Regions from separate parts of the Paenibacillus sp. FSL L8-0502 genome, predicted to be linked through region 1. Evidence: predicted binding sites of a transcription regulator. Region 1 holds the regulator's gene; the other holds the start of a gene.

Region 1 (8,551 bases):
GGTACTTTTACCTTGTTTACAACCAGTTTCAAAAACGCTTCCATATCCGTCATTTCATCGCGGTCCGGGTCCTGCACACAAATATCAATGACATGCGCTCCGCTTTTTACCTGAGCACGGGCAATTTCAGACGCCTCTTCATATTTGCCTTCCACAATCAAACGCTTGAATTTGCGGGAGCCAAGAACATTTGTTCGCTCACCAACCATATACGGACGATTGTCCTGTTCAATATATACAGGCTCAATGCCTGATACGGCAGGAGGATGATGACCTACCAGCGAACGCGGCTCAAACTGCGACATACTTTCACTCATAACTCGAATATGCTCAGGCGTGGTACCACAACATCCCCCAGCAATATTCAACCAGCCTTTTTCAGCGAAAGCAGCCATTTTACGTGCTAATGAATCAGGCGATTCATGGTATTGGCCATTTTCATCGGGCAAGCCCGCATTTGGATAACAGCTAATAGCTGCAGAGGACATTTCAGACAGAGAGCGAATATGATCACGCATAAACTCTGGACCCGTAGCACAATTCAACCCAATCGAAATTGGATGTAAGTGTTCCAGTGATATGGAAAAGGATTCGATATTTTGTCCAGCCAACGTCGTTCCCATAGGCTCAATCGTGCCTGAAATCATTAGCGGAAGCTCGATACCTGTCTGCTCAAAAGCCTGCCGAATTCCGATACTTCCAGCCTTGACGTTAAGCGTATCCTGTGAGGTCTCCAAAAGGAGTACATCCACGCCGCCTTCAATAAGTGCCAAGGCCTGCTCTTGATAGCTGTCAATCAGCTCAGCAAATGTAACACCGCCTGTGACAGACAAGGTTTTCGTGGTTGGGCCCATAGCTCCTACTACAAAACGAGGCTTGTCCGCAGTGCTGTATTTATCCACCGCGTTACGCGCCAGCTTGGCCGCCACCAGATTAATTTCACGGGCACGTTCTGGTATATCGTAATCCGCCAAAACGACGGATGTTGCTCCAAATGTATTCGTTTCAATTAGGTCTGCTCCGGCCTTCAAGTATGCTTCATGAATCCCTTGAATGACATCCGGTCTCGTTAAGACCAGCATTTCATTACAGCCCTCCAGCTCTTCCCCACCAAAATCATCGGGGGAAAGGTCTTCCTGTTGAATCATGGTGCCCATGGCCCCATCAAGAAGGAGTATTCTTCGTTGTAATGCATCCTGCAAGCTAACTTTATCCAAATTTCTTCACCCCCGCAAAACGTTAAATCCTAGTTTAGCAGAAACCGTATCATTTAGATAGATTGAAGTAAAAACATACGTTTTATACAGGTTGTTCTTTGTAAAAACGACTTCTCTTATCCATTTTTATAGTTTGTAGCATTATTAAACGTACTTAACCCTGCATCCTTTAGCTATGTTCATTTGCATTATAAAATGTTGAAAGCCTGTATTGTACAACGTTTCAAGACATGGTATTCTTTATATAACATTAATCCAAGTGGAAAAGAGGGGATAAATACATGGCCGAAATCTTAATACGTAATACGAATGAAAGAATTAGCGGTGAAGAACAAGTACGTGAATTTCTGGAGAGTCACGAGATATTGTATGAACATTGGGATGCTTCCAAATTGTCCGGGGAGCTGCAAGAGAACTTTACCTTAACAGATGATCAAAAGGCCGCTGTTCTCAAAACATTTGAACCCGAAATCAAGGATTTAGCCGCACGTCGCGGATATAAAATATGGGACGTTATCACTCTATCTGAAGCAACGCCGAATTTGGACGAGTTGCTGGCCAAGTTTGAGCAAATTCACACCCATACCGAGGATGAAATCCGTGCCATTATCGCTGGTAAAGGCATCTTTATTATTAAAGGACCTGAAGAGATCGACTATTTTAACGTAGAGCTTTCACCGGGGGACGTTATCTCCGTACCCGAAAATATACCTCACTTCTTCACTTTAATGGAGAATCAAAAGATCGTAGCAGTCCGCTTGTTCATTGAAGAAAATGGCTGGATTGCGGAACCGTTCGAAGATCCAACCTTCATTAAAGCATAATTACGAATTTATCCTTGTGTAAATAAAAAACTCCCTCTGCTCTGTGACAATCGAGCGAAGGGAGTTTTCTTAATACTCGTTTCTAAAGGTGTAGATTTCTTACTTTAACGACTGAATAATTCCATCCAATTCAGACAGATGCTTGATTTGAAACTTCGGCTTGATCTCTGTGGTATTGGTTTTGGCGTTTCGGTTCACCCACACCGAGTGAACACCTGCTGCCAACGCTCCTTGAATATCAGTCGTCAGCTTATCTCCTACCATTAAAGCATGTTCAGGCTCAATACCAAGAAGCCCCAACGCATGCTGGAATATAGACGGATCCGGCTTGCCTCGACCAAATGAACCTGAAATGACCACATGATCAAAGAAAGGAGCTAATTGAGGAACTCCATCCAGTTTCTCCTGTTGTAAATCAGGGGAACCGTTTGTCAATAATAACAGCTTGTATTGTCCCTTCAATTGTTCTAGAATTTCAAACGTTTCTTCATATACATGGGGACGTGCGCGTCTTTCCGAAGCAAATTGGGTAGCCAGCTTTTCCGCCAACTTCTCATTATCTATCCCTAGTTGCTGGAGTCCTCTGCGCCATGATTCCTTTCGATAAACAGGGGCCAACTGTTCCAATTGACGGAATTCAGGTTGCTCACCTGCTGTAAAATTCGCCCACAATCCTTCAAACGGATTAATGCCGATCATTTGAGTAAAACTAAAGGTTTCATAGGATTCATACAAAGCGCGTGCTTCTTTACGTACGGCTTCCTCCAGAGCTTTTGGATCAACACCTGCTTCACGGGAGCCTGTTTGACACGCTGCATCAAATGCCTCTTCTACACTACGTTCATCCCACAAAAGGGTATCATCAAGATCAAACATTACCGCCTGAATCGTCATCTGAATTATCCACTCTCTTTCCACAGTATATGTACGCCTATTTGCTTGATTAAGCATTTGAATCGTTATGTGTGCCCATATTAAGCAAGCGGCCGCAGCATGTTATATGAAATAACATCATACGGCCTTTGTTACAGAGCTACAGGCTAAATCAGTTATTTCTTGTCAACCTGTATCTGATTGGATAGCGCAAACTTCTCAAGTCGCTCTGCAATGGCATCCGTGTCATAGCGACCTAATGATTTTGTGAAAATAAAATTACCACCCTTACCTTTTCTTTCAACGGTTACGTAACCCTTTTCAATCTTGATGGCTTTCATGTCCCCTGCCGTCATTGGACGTTCTCTACCACCTTTCAGCATATAGAGAGTATCCTTTCCCACTTTCAGATAAGGACGACGGATAAAAAAGATAACAGCCAGCATCAAGTACAGGCCGAATACAAGCCAATCCATCCCTCGCATACCGGTCTTAGTCAAAAAGTAACTCATAAGCATGTACAATACAGAAAGACCAGCCAGCATAATTGGCACAGTAATATTACGGCCACGAAAAATATCCATTGCAGAACCTGCGCCGCTAATGGTTTGAATACCTTGCTTTTTGCGCGATTTATTTAAATGCGCTGTGTTTTTGCGTACTTTTCTTTCAAATGATCGGGCCATCTCTCAATTCCTTCCCAGATATATTACATTAAAACAATTGCCTCAAAGCTGATCTATATAGATACCATGAGAGGTACCTAAAACAAAAGGCAAATTGCAGGCTTGGGCGCTTTAACAACATTAATGCTTCAGCCCGTCATTTCCCTTCGATGTATCATCGTCCACAAATTCAATCGTTTCTAGCTGCTGCCGAAAATTACGACGAATGTTACCTAAATAAATTTCCCGAAGATTGGCACGTTCTGTGGTTTCCTCTTCTGTTAATCCCTCGGATTTTGCTTTGCGCGCTAATTCATTAATGCGCTGTACCAAGCTGTCTATATCCAAATTGTGTCCCCTCCATAAAAGCAAAGATATAATACACTTTGACATGTAGAAAAGAGCTTGTCAAGGCTCCCGTATTACGCTCCCTGACAAGCTCTAATAGTCTATAGATCATAAGTCAGGAAGCTTGAGTACCTGACCTGCCTGCACTCCCCGATCCTCTAAACCGTTAATCCGCACAATTCCTTCTATATATACTCGTGTATCCATTCGTTCCGGTTTATGATTCGCGGCAATCTGCCACAACGTATCCCCAGGTTGTACTGTCAGTTTAGTCACTTCTTCCTTGGAAGCTGAAGGAGCCGCGAAAACCGTAAGTACACCTGCTCCTGCAATCCAAGCAACAATCACTATAATAAGAAGCTTAAGTAAAAGAGTATGGGTAATAATCTGCATAAAACGCGCCCTACCCTCTTTTCGGGTCTCCTGTAAATTTTCTATATTCATTGGAAAAATACTTTGATAGGTGCTATATTTCATCATGGTTGTGTCCTCCAAACGTTTGTTCTTATGTTTTCACAATATAACACGAACGTTTGTTTTGTTCAATAGAAAAGAGAACAAAAGTTCGCAATTTTTTTAGGGATTATTTAGAACTTATGTTTGTACGAACGGAGGTTCTATGCTATAATTTTCCCAAACGTTACTAAATGGGGTTGATACGGTATGTCTAAGATTTCGAGCCGCCAGCAGGCCATTCTTGAATTTATCCGCAATGAAGTGCGTCTAAAGGGATACCCCCCTTCTGTACGCGAAATAGGCGAGGCTGTCGGATTGGCCTCCAGTTCTACGGTTCACGGTCATTTGGATCGTTTAGAGAAAAAAGGACTCATTCGCCGCGATCCTACAAAACCACGGGCTATTGAGTTACTCGGTCAAGACGAATCGGATAACAGCAACTTGATTAATTACTCCATTAGTCGTGTCCCCGTCGTCGGCAAAGTAACCGCTGGTCTTCCTATTACGGCGACAGAAAATATTGAAGATTACTTTCCTCTTCCCCAACACTTTGTTGGTGAGGATAAAATATTCATGTTATCTGTTGTAGGCGAAAGCATGATTGAGGCTGGGATTGCTAACGGAGACTATGTAATCGTACGTCAGCAGCAGACCGCTGATAATGGCGATATTGTTGTAGCTATGACAGATGAAGACGAAGCTACAGTTAAAACCTTCTACAAAGAAAAAGATCATATCCGGCTTCAACCTGAAAATCCAGCCTTTGAACCGCTTCGTCTGACACACGTCAGTATTTTGGGCAAAGTTGTAGGACTCTTCCGGGACTTCCACTGATTTCTCGTTCTTCCTTCCCCGTTATTCTATCCCCTAATACAAAACCGGCTGCCTAGGGCAAGCCGGTTTTGTATTGTTATTATGCTTACTATGTATCTCACAACTATTCTTTCCTTTTAGCAACCTATTCCTATTGTATCTACTATAAAATCAGCCTCATCGTCTCAAATAATCCCCCACTGATCTTGAACAGCTATACTGTTGTGGGCAAAACTAATAGATCTTTCTTTCTTTTAGCTAAATATGGTATATTAATTACTCATAGCCCTGTAGGAGGAATTAAATGAAAAAAATAATAATTTCAGCGTTTGTTATGATATTTATCGTCGTAAGCTGTGCAGTTCCAACAATGGATCATTTGTATGCAGAAGAGAAATCACACATAACAACCTACGATCGTATTCAGTACATACAAATACTCATCCATTTCAGGTATTTAGAAAAGCAACTTGAAGCTGTAATTTCCGAAAGAAATAATTACCCAGAGGCCAGCCAAGAATATAAACAGCTCTCAGAACAACTGAATCATATTCTTGCCCAAGAGGCGTACTACGAAAAAAAACTTAACACCCTTAATAGTAAATAATTTTCATACAAACTGCATATTATCTTTATTCTACACATTAGACTCATGCCGACCTGCCTGTAAAATCTCCTGCAACGTAAAGTTGAAAAGGCGAAGACAGGTTCGCATGAGTTTTTTTGTTAACCTTTAGGGATATAGGTACTAGCTTCTTTTTGCTTCTAATAGATTTATGCTGATACATTACTATCACAATTGACATATATATATAGCAGAACTAAGCAAAGGAGATATGCAGATGATCAGAAATAGAGTTAAAACGTATAAGCATCGCATCGGGAAAAACAGATATCTGGTCGTTAAAGTCTTTCAAGCCGCAGCTGCTAAAACAGGAAGCGGAAATGCACTAGCAACCAATGCCTTGAATATCAAAATTTCCAAGCGTAAGCATAAACGCCACTAAGATTCAACCGCACCTTCATTTCTTGAAGGGAGGTGATATTATGAGCAGAAGACATTGCAGACGTGATTTAAGAAGAAGAAGATTGAACATCCGTTCCAATCAAAGAGCCACTGCGCGTGCAAGAGGTAACGCACTGGCTGTTAATTTGTTTAGCGTAAACGATAGACAACGCAGACGTTAATAATTGTTTCCATGCAAAAAGCGGGAGGAATTCTTCCTGCTTTTTTGTGTTAAATAGCACACCTAACTACTGCTATGAATCATTTAAGCAAGCGGAGGGGGATCTAAAATATCACACATAGTTGAACAGTCGCTACTATTTTACTCTTTTATAAATCTAACAGACAGGAAAAAGTGGTTCTCTTTTAGAATAATGTGCATAGAGAAATTAAACCAGAAGGAGACAAGCCATGATAATTAAAATGTCACTTTCAAATATGGGGGATTTTAAAAAGTCAAATGAGAATAACGGCTTTATTGTGTCCGGAAGGATTATACCTAAATACGAGAACAACAATTGGACATATATAGAAGAAAGTTTTCCCGAACCATATTTTAAACAGTATGAGGATGATGACGTCGATATCAGTTATATTAATGAACAAGGAAAATCTATTTTTTTATATTATGATGAGAACGACTGTGTTGGGAAGATTAAACTTTGTACTAATTGGAATGGCTATGCTCTAATTGAGGATATTGCCGTCGCTAAAGACTGGAGACACAAGGGAATCGGAGCAGCCTTATTGAGTAAAGCAACCGAGTGGGCTAAGCAGAATAACCTTGCTGGTCTAATGCTTGAAACACAGGATGTGAATATTTTAGCTTGTCGATTCTATGCTAAAAATAACTTTGTAATCGGCGGAGTTGATACTATGCTATATTCTAATTTTTCCACAGCCCATGAGAAAAGGATTTTTTGGTATTATAAGTTTAAGCATTCAAATTAGCCTATCCTTCTGTAATAAGGCCGAATTTAAAAACAATACCATCTTGTACGCATACTTTGCATTGCTACTTTTCCCGTATCTAGTAAAATCAAACTGATCAGCACACAAAACTCTGCCGGCCAATGAAGGTTAGCATAGCTTTTGATTTATTTAGAGTATTCACTTACTTCAAACGTGAGGATGCGATCATTTTCAGCATGTAATCCTTTTTTGCTCTTATCAGGAATCTGAAACTGAACGTTTATATACAATAACAGTTAAAATCCCGCTAATTATAATGACCACTGAAAAAATCAATAACATATTGTTATATAAATAAGCAGATGGAAAATTAATGATTGGTATAAATTTTTGATGAATAAGACGTATTGACAATAAGCCTCCTACAACTGAAATCCCCGCTCCTTCTGATAAAAAGCTTATAAAATTAAGCAAGCTCATTCCTGCGCCAGCTTCTTCTTGTTTTAAACTACTTGAAACAATAGTGGATATTACTGTTTTAATAAAAGAAAGACCACCGAAAACAAAGACTAGAATAATAGACATCAGCCAAGGTGTCATTTCAATAAAGAAAGCAGCTACCAAAAAACTGACGGCAAGAAATGCAACGCCGACTGCTAGCACATGTAAGGAACCTTTCTTATCAACAAGTGCTCCTCCAAGAAAACCAAAGAAAATAACACTCATCGTTCCAGGAAAAATAATTCCACTGCCAATCATTGCGGTACTTAAGTGGTGAACGTCTTTCATCATATAAGGGACCATAGAAACAAATCCAGCTACGGTACCAAACATAAGCCCCCCACAAAGGATTCCTATCATAAATGCAGTATTTTCCCCCAATGAAGAATCAACAAAAGGATTGGTTACTTGTCTGATATGTTTTAAAAAGATCAAGAAAAATAGAACACTTATCACCAGAAAAGAAATTCTGTAAGAAGTTGTATACAACATAAACAATACAATACCTAGAGATATAAGCACGATTCCTGCAATGTCAAACGAGCCCTTTGAAATGACTTCCTTTTTCAATAATTTTATCAGGAAGGGAACAGTTACAAACGTTAAAACAGGAAGAAGCAGTAAATAAGACCAATGAATATAATGAGCAATCACCCCACCAATAGCCGGTCCTATCCCTTCACCCATTGCTACGATAGACCCGATGAGGCCATATTGCCTTTCCCCTGTTTTCTTTTGGGATATAGCGAGCAACTACGACCATCACAAGTGAAGGAAATGCAGCTGCACCAATCCCTTGTATAAATCGTCCCAAGATAAGTGTTGGAAAAAAAGTATGTCCCACAAATCCAATTAATGATCCTATGCAATTCACTATGATTCCAAACAGGAGCAACCTTTTAATACCTAACTGATCAGATAACTTTCCGTATATAG
Region 2 (8,551 bases), 970 kb from region 1:
TTGTGTAATGGAGCCCCCTCTGGTATAGCGGTGCAGCATGGTGCACCATCAGTCTCGCTCCATTGTCTGCCGTATTTCTGCAAATATTATTTAAAATCTAAGATACTTCTCATTATTTCGTAATCGTTCTCGCTTTGTCAAGAGTGTTCGCAGCCAAAACATCCCCTTAAATAGCTATTTAAGAAGACATTTTAGAAGGCAGATTCGTTTGCAGGTATTCCAGGGCATGACCTCCCAGCCATCCTTTGACTAGCTCCTCAGGGTAATGCTTCAGCAGCAGTTCTGCAAAAGCCGGATATTTCCCCGAGTGTTCCAAGCCTTGCACATGGTGCTCGATACCGTCAAAATCAGAGCCAAACATCAAATGCCTTTCGCCCCCTAATGAACAAATATGCTCAATATGCGGTAGCAGATCCTCAGCAGTTACTGTATCCTGCTCTTTGAGAAACATGGTGACGAAGGTCAAACCAATCCGTCCGTTACGGGCGATCAGTGCACGAATCTGTTCATCCCGCAGATTACGAGGATGAGCACATCTCGCAAAGACATTCGAATGCGAGGCGATGGGCGGTAGAGTAGCTTCCTCCAGCACCTCCCAGAAGCCCTGTACGGACAGATGCGACACATCTAACAGCAGTCCCAGGTCATTACAGCGATTGACCAAATCGCGCCCCTTGCTAGTCAGCCCGCCACCTCTATGTTCCATAATGCCGTCAGCTGCCCAGTTCGCATAATTCCATGTCAGCCCAATCAATCGTATTCCCATGGCATAGCATAATTCTGCATAAAAAGGGTTCCCTTCCAGCGCATCTACCCCCTCCAGTGAGAGCAAAGCCCAAGGTGCCCATATATGATCCGTCCCATTACCATCCAAATACGTTATCTTTTCCGTGCGCTTCTCTTCTCCTGCCTGCTTTACTTGCTCTTCCTGATGCACTGCGGACGCATTTTTCCACATTGCCAAGTCTTCCTTCCACAGCAATGGTCTCAACCCACCGGAGATAGAGGTAACATGCTGCCTGAACAGCTCAATTTGACGTACCACATGCTCAAATCTTGGTGTGCCTAATACCTGTGAAATATATATAGCAAACGTTTGCAACTGCACGTTACCTTCTAGCAAACGTTCTTTTGTGACATCAAGCGATGGATGACTGAAATCGATCTGCGCATCGAGCTGCATTTTACATAACACATCACAATGAAAGTCAACAACTGGCCAATTCACTTTTAGCTTATCATTCATGCATCTTACCTCCATTTATAGATTGAAGCACCACAAATTTATTTTAAAAATCATAGTAACAGACTCACAATGCAAAAAAGCCCGTTTACAAATCGTAAACAGGCTCAGGCAACTTACATTTATTATCTTGGCTCTACAATCAATTTGATCGCAGTCCGATCTTCTCCATCAATAACAATGTCTGTAAAAGCAGGAATACAAATCAAATCCACTCCGCTTGGTGCGACAAATCCCCGGGCAATGGCTACCGCTTTAATGGCTTGGTTTAGTGCACCCGCTCCAATCGCCTGTAATTCTGCATTTCCGCGTTCACGCAGTACTCCTGCGAGTGCGCCTGCAACTGAATTAGGATTGGATTTTGCTGATACTTTTAATACATCCATAGTAAGTACCTCCCCTGGGAATGATGATGGTTTGATTCCACTATTAGATGTTATTCGAGGGTCAGCAAAAAATTCCTGCTTTTTGGTGACAGTTTTCCTTATTCTTTCCTTAAGCAGCTTACAAAAAAGTTAATCCATCCGCCATTCATCTTCTTTGAGTCTGATTTTCTGAATTTTGCGGGCTTTTCCATCGTTATCATTCAGCTCTACGCTGATGGCATGGAAATGCCATTTGCCCATGTCCACTTGAAAACGCACCGGAAGCTGGGTCTGGAATTTCTGTAACACAGCCTCTTTCTGCATTCCAAGCACTCCCTCATAAGGACCTACCATTCCCGCATCTGTCTGATACGCAGTTCCTTGTGGCAAAATTGTATCGTCATTGCTCTGTACATGTGTGTGCGTACCTACCACGATTGAAGCACGTCCATCCAAATGCCAACCCATAGCGATTTTTTCCGAGGTTGCTTCGGCGTGAAAATCAACTAGGATATGTTTATGTTTTTTGCGCAACTCATCGACAATTTCATCTGCTGCACGGAATGGATCGTCAATAGCTGGCAAAAAGGTTCTACCTTGCAGATTAACAATAGCCAGCTCCTTACCTCCACCCTTTACAACGGTATAACCCCGGCCCGGTGTTCCTGGTGGAAAGTTAGCCGGGCGAATGATCCGTGGCTCATCATCTATAAAATCAAATATTTCCTTATTGTCCCAAGTATGATTTCCCATCGTAATCCCATGGACGCCCCAATCAAAAAACTCTCTGGCGATAGCAGGAGTTATGCCTCTTCCCGAAGCTGCATTTTCTCCGTTCACGATAATAACATGCGGATTGTATTTTGATTTGAGCGAAGGAAGATTTTCCCTCAGTGCCTTTCTGCCTACACTGCCGACGATGTCTCCAATAAATAATACGTTGATAGAAAGCCCTCCCTAGTCTGCCTTACATAAATGAAAAGTGGCCCTACAAACAGCGGCCACTTTTCATTGAAATGCTTTTATTTTGCGTATTCTACCGCACGGGTCTCGCGAATAACAGTAACTTTGATATGTCCCGGATAGTCCAGTTCATTCTCAATCGTTTTCGTAATATCGCGGGCCAGTCGGAATGCTTCCGCATCATCAATTTTCTCTGGCTGTACCATGACACGAACTTCGCGTCCGGCTTGAATCGCGTATGATTTTTCAACGCCTTCAAAAGATTCGGAGATGCGTTCCAGCTTCTCAAGACGACGGATGTACGTCTCTAGCGTTTCACGCCGCGCTCCCGGTCTTGCTGCTGATAGAGCATCTGCCGCCCCAACCAGCATGGCGATCACTGAAGTCGCTTCGCAGTCGCCGTGATGTGAAGCAATGCTGTTTATGACGACCGGGTGTTCCTTGTACTTTTTCGCCAGTTCCACGCCAATTTCAACGTGCGATCCTTCCACTTCGTGATCCAGCGCCTTCCCGATGTCATGCAGCAATCCTGCCCGTCTTGCCAGTACAACGTCTTCGCCCAGTTCCCCGGCCATTAGACCTGTCAAGTATGCAACTTCCATCGAGTGCTTTAATACGTTCTGTCCGTAACTCGTACGGAACTTAAGACGTCCCAAGATCTTGATCAAATCCGGATGCAAGCTATGCACGCCCACCTCAAAGGTGGCCTGCTCACCATATTCACGGATTCGTTCGTCCACCTCTTTACGGGATTTTTCCACCATCTCTTCAATACGAGCCGGATGTATCCGTCCGTCCGCTACGAGCTTTTCAAGCGCAGTACGCGCAATCTCTCTACGAATCGGATCAAATCCGGACAAAATAACAGCTTCCGGCGTATCATCAATAATGAGGTCAATTCCTGTAAGGGTTTCAAGTGCACGGATATTACGGCCTTCGCGCCCGATAATCCGGCCTTTCATTTCTTCGTTCGGCAATGTGACGACAGAAACCGTCGTTTCTGCTACATGATCTGCCGCACAGCGTTGGATGGCCAGTGTGATGATTTCACGAGACTTTTTGTCCGCTTCTTCTTTGGCCTGCTGTTCAATTTCTTTAATCATCTGAGCTGTTTCATGACGAACTTCCTGCTCTACGTTGGTCAGAATAATACTTCTTGCATCCTCCATCGTCAGATTGGAAATACGCTCCAACTCAGTTACCTGACTCTTGTAAATCAAATCAATTTGCTGCTGGGTTTCATCGATTCGTTTCTCTTTGTTGGCCACCTGTTCTTCTTTGCGTTCCAGCGATTCCAATTTTTTATCCAGCGATTCTTCTTTTTGCAGCAATCTTCGTTCCTGTCGTTGAATTTCATTGCGACGTTCACGAGTTTCTTTTTCAGCTTCGGCACGGATGCGGTGAATTTCATCTTTCGCTTCCAATACCGTTTCCTTCTTCAGCGCTTCTGCCTCTTTTTTCGCGTTCTCCACGATTTGCGCGGCAGCTTCTTCCGCACTGGAGATCTTAGCTTCTGCAATAGATTTGCGAATAAAATAACCAATCCCGAACCCAAAGAATAACGCGGCTACAGCAACGAGAACGAACCAGATCGCAGTCATCATACTGTTCACCTCCCCGTTGGTTCCTCCAAGGCATTCCTTGGGACTTTTTGCAATTGTCACATTTACTTTGATCGTCAAACTAAGATAACGACACAAGGTCGTTTCATTTCATATGCACATGCTTTCACATGTACAATTCCGCCTGGCATAGCGGCATCACTTGTTATTTGGCGATGAGAACTCACCGGTGGATTCCGCTTTTTTGGAAGGAAAAAGGGCGTTCCACAAGTATCGTTTCATATATATTTTATTATTTGACAAATGGCATTGTCAAGGGAATGCAAACATTAGTAGAGTACCATGCAGCTTTCCATGTAATAACTAGCTCATCCTATCCGTTCATACTAGCCCAAGGTTCAGCAGCCGTTTGGCAATTATTCCTCCCACTGCAACAATTCCTCGTCATCTGAAGCAGCGTCATGCTCGGCCGCAGTGAGATGATTGACCACTCGGCGTGTCATATCCCCCGAATATCCGCGTCTCATGAGAAAAGGGTAGGTTTTCCTTTTTTTCTCCATTATATCACCACGTACCTGATTCCATTTCTTACGTCCGATCGTCAAAGCACTCTCCCACTCCTCATTATCGGTGATTTCACCTAACGCTTCCCCAATAGAGGCTTTAGAGATGCCTTTCTGACGGAGTTCTTGCCTAACCCACATCTTCCCCTTACGTTGGCTAGTTATACGCTGCCTTGCCCATTGGCGGGCGTACAAATCATCATCCACGAGTTGCTCCCTTTCCAGTCGGACCATTACTTCGTCAATAACAGACTGATCCAGTTCTTTTTGCACCAAACGCTGGGCAATTTCCTGACGTGTGCGAGGCTTTCGCCCCAAATATCGAAGCGCGAGTACATAGGCCTGTTGCTTTTCATCTGCCAGAACAATATCTTCCAGTTCTTTTTTGACGAATAACGTTCCTTTGAACATATTGTACTTGATCATTACATCTTCTAATACAGACAGTGAATACGGGCCAAAATGAATGATATAGCGTCCACGTTTGCGTCCCTGTCCCTGCTCTACCCTAGTAATCATCAATTCCTCATGATCCGGAAAAAGAGAAATTTCTTGTTGCTTATTTGCTTCCGCAGAATATTCATCTTCATCGTCCAACTGCAATATATTTCCCTCACTTTGAAATTCACGAAAGCAGTCTTTGGACAACTGCTACGCAAAAGTTAGATTCCGCTGATAAAGCAGCTTTAATTGATGCAAAAATGCCCTGCACAACTGTGCAGGGCATCAGAATCATGCTATTCAACCGGATTGTGCCATAACCCTGGCTCCAGTTCACAAATCAGGATTCACCAAGCTTTATTCAAGCTCCAACAATTCCTGTTCTTCCTTGGCTTGCTGTGCCAACTCTTCTTCTGTAGGCGGAGCAACCGTCGTAATCAAATTGCTTGCCACCCGAATTTTTTGCTCGATCGTACTAGCAATGTTCGGATTTTCCTTCAAAAATTGCTTCGCATTCTCACGTCCCTGACCAAGGCGCTCACCTTCGTAGGAATACCAAGCTCCACTCTTGTCGACAATGTCATGCTCCGTACCGATATCGATCAAGCTACCTTCTTTGGAAATGCCCTCACCGTACATAATGTCCACTTCAGCCTGACGGAATGGAGGGGCAACTTTATTCTTCACGACTTTAATACGTGTGCGGTTACCCACAATGTCGTTACCCATTTTCAAACTTTCAATACGACGAACATCCAAACGTACCGTAGAGTAAAACTTCAAGGCACGTCCACCTGGTGTTGTTTCAGGGTTACCGAACATAACACCTACTTTTTCACGTAGCTGGTTAATAAAAATAGCAATAGTTTTCGATTTGTTAATGGCTCCAGACAGCTTACGCAATGCCTGCGACATCAGACGTGCTTGAAGACCGACGTGGGAATCTCCCATTTCGCCTTCAATCTCTGCCTTCGGCACAAGTGCCGCTACGGAGTCAACAACTACAATGTCTACTGCTCCACTACGTACAAGGGCTTCGGCAATCTCAAGCGCCTGCTCTCCTGTATCTGGTTGCGATAGTAACAACTCATCAATATTGACACCCAGCTTGCTTGCATACGACGGATCAAGCGCATGCTCGGCGTCGATAAAGGCGGCTTGTCCGCCTGTTTTTTGCACCTCTGCGATAGCGTGAAGAGCTACTGTCGTTTTACCGGATGATTCCGGTCCGTATATTTCAATAACCCGGCCTCTTGGAAAGCCGCCCGTTCCTAACGCAATATCCAAAGCAATCGAACCACTGGGGATCGTTTCCACTTGCATGTGGGTAGACTCACCCAACTTCATAATGGAACCTTTACCAAATTGCTTTTCTATTTGACGGAGCGCCATATCCAGCGCAGCACGACGATCTGACAATAAACTCACATCCTTCATTGTTTGTACTTTAATAATACCTTGTTTTGACACGCTTGCCAAGCATTTTTTCGAACATACATTCGTTTTTTTTATTCACACAGCTCTCTTCTGTAATTACACCTGTCTCTTAAAACAAAAAAAGAACCGCTGGCAAAAGGCTTTGCAACGGTTCTTCCGATAAGGTGATTATATCATGAATATCTATCTAAAACAACTCTACGACCCACACTGTACATAGATGATTAAGAGAGTTTCTCGTTCTCTACCAGCCTGCGCCACAATCTGTACAGAATCGCTTTGACTGATCGCAGTCGGATTGTTTCGCGGTTACCACTCAGTCTCAGTTCATGTACTTCCGTTTCCTTGTCGCGTTCAGCAATGCCAATATACACTAGACCGACTGGCTTCCGTTCGGAATACCCAGGCCCGGCTACACCAGTAACTGAAAGTCCAAAATCGCTGTCCATGATCATTCTCGCCTGCTCTGCAAGCACAAGGGCCACTTCCTTACTCACTGCACCTGGCGCTTGATCCCCTTCCAAATAATCACAAGGCACGTTGAGTAATTTCATCTTCATTTCATTGGAATAGCACACGATGCCACCTTGAAACATAGTAGCACTGCCAGGTATAGAAGTGAGGTGTTCCATCAGCATTCCACCTGTACAGCTTTCTGCCGCACTCACAGTGAGTCCGCGATTGGCCATTAGATCTACGATAACCTTCTCCAGCGTAACATCTTCGCTTGCATACATAAATTCCGAAAGACGCTGCTGAATTTCTACTTCCGTAGCCGTCAGCTTAATCAATGCTTCACTTTCGCTGGCCGCCTTGGTGGATATACGGATCGTGACTTCCCCTTCCTTGGCATAAGGAGCAATCGTGGGGTCTGTCTGGGATTGGATCAGATCTAACAAACGGGTTTCAAGAGCTGACTCACCAATCCCTGCAAATTTTAGCATTTTTGAATAAATTGGCATTTCCTCACCGCTCAATGCCTGCTGAAGCAACCAAGGTTTGGCCTGGTTTGCAAACATCGGTTTGAGTTCCTTAGGAGGTCCAGGCAAAACTACATAAAATTTACCATCCTGTGCAATTGCGTCGCCCACAGCTAGCCCTGTCTCATTTTCAAGCGGAGTAGCACCTTCAATAGAAAGCGCCTGCCGGCGGTTATTTTCGGTCATTTCTACCCCACGGTTACGAAAAAATTGATCTAGCTTGTCCATTGCAAGACGATCTATGTGCAATTTTCGCCCCAATACAGACGCTATCGCATCTTTCGTCAAATCATCCTGGGTCGGTCCCAGACCGCCAGAAAATAAAATAATATCCGCACGCTTCTGAGCAATTCTTATGGCTTCCTGAAGCCGATCTATGTTATCGCCAACCACAGTCTGAAAATATACATCGATTCCAATTGTAGCCAACTCTTGTGACAAATATTGAGCATTTGTATTCACTATTTGTCCGAGCAATAACTCTGTTCCTACCGCAATTATTTCAGCTTTCATCAATTCTTCCTCCTGTACTGCGAATATGATGGGAATTATATAAAGAAACAGCAATAAGTTTAGTCCCTATTGCTGTTTCCATAAAATTTATACTGTTAAACCTTGGAGGAGCTCAGCAAATGGATATTTTTCACGAAATAATCAATACCCGAATAAATGGTGATCAACACCGCTGCCCATATCGCTATTAAATCAAACGGTATACCAAGAAAAACAAACGGGAAATTATTAATGAGCAGCGCTACTATAGCAACAATCTGAATGATCGTCTTTAATTTGCCCCAATTGCTTGCAGCAACCACAGACCCATCCAGCAAGGCAATCTGACGCAGCCCCGTAACCGCAAACTCACGGCTAACAATCACAACAACAATCCACGAATCAATTTTCCCCATTTCTACCAAGGAAACCAAAATGGCGGTTACCAAAAGCTTATCAGCAAGGGGGTCCAACAGCTTGCCCAAATTGGTGACCATATTATTTT

What was found. The regulator LexA, encoded in region 1, represses DNA repair genes until DNA is damaged. The targets are predictions, from matches to a motif close to CGAACATATGTTCG.
Positions count from the first base shown of each region.
Region 2: a site for LexA is predicted at 6,626-6,639, ahead of recA (recombinase RecA). Genes of this name have one in related genera too.

Region 1 is NZ_CP151958.1:3,198,333-3,206,883, forward strand. Features, by position in the region: gene metH (methionine synthase) at 1-1,217, opposite strand, end outside; gene NSQ57_RS13590 (cupin domain-containing protein) at 1,499-2,041, shown strand; gene NSQ57_RS13595 (HAD family hydrolase) at 2,141-2,935, opposite strand; gene NSQ57_RS13600 (hypothetical protein) at 3,091-3,600, opposite strand; gene NSQ57_RS13605 (DUF896 domain-containing protein) at 3,721-3,927, opposite strand; gene NSQ57_RS13610 (LysM peptidoglycan-binding domain-containing protein) at 4,036-4,404, opposite strand; gene lexA (transcriptional repressor LexA) at 4,591-5,217, shown strand; gene NSQ57_RS13620 (hypothetical protein) at 5,501-5,803, shown strand; gene NSQ57_RS13625 (hypothetical protein) at 6,039-6,203, shown strand; gene NSQ57_RS13630 (hypothetical protein) at 6,244-6,384, shown strand; gene NSQ57_RS13635 (GNAT family N-acetyltransferase) at 6,614-7,153, shown strand; partial or broken gene tet (Tet(L)/Tet(K)/Tet(45) family tetracycline efflux MFS transporter) at 7,373-8,551, opposite strand, start outside.
Region 2 is NZ_CP151958.1:2,230,364-2,238,914, reverse strand. Features, by position in the region: gene NSQ57_RS10185 (low temperature requirement protein A) at 1-1, opposite strand, end outside; gene NSQ57_RS10180 (membrane dipeptidase) at 179-1,246, opposite strand; gene NSQ57_RS10175 (stage V sporulation protein S) at 1,369-1,629, opposite strand; gene NSQ57_RS10170 (TIGR00282 family metallophosphoesterase) at 1,759-2,553, opposite strand; gene rny (ribonuclease Y) at 2,631-4,175, opposite strand; gene NSQ57_RS10160 (RecX family transcriptional regulator) at 4,550-5,299, opposite strand; gene recA (recombinase RecA) at 5,495-6,556, opposite strand; gene NSQ57_RS10150 (competence/damage-inducible protein A) at 6,799-8,067, opposite strand; gene pgsA (CDP-diacylglycerol--glycerol-3-phosphate 3-phosphatidyltransferase) at 8,163-8,551, opposite strand, start outside.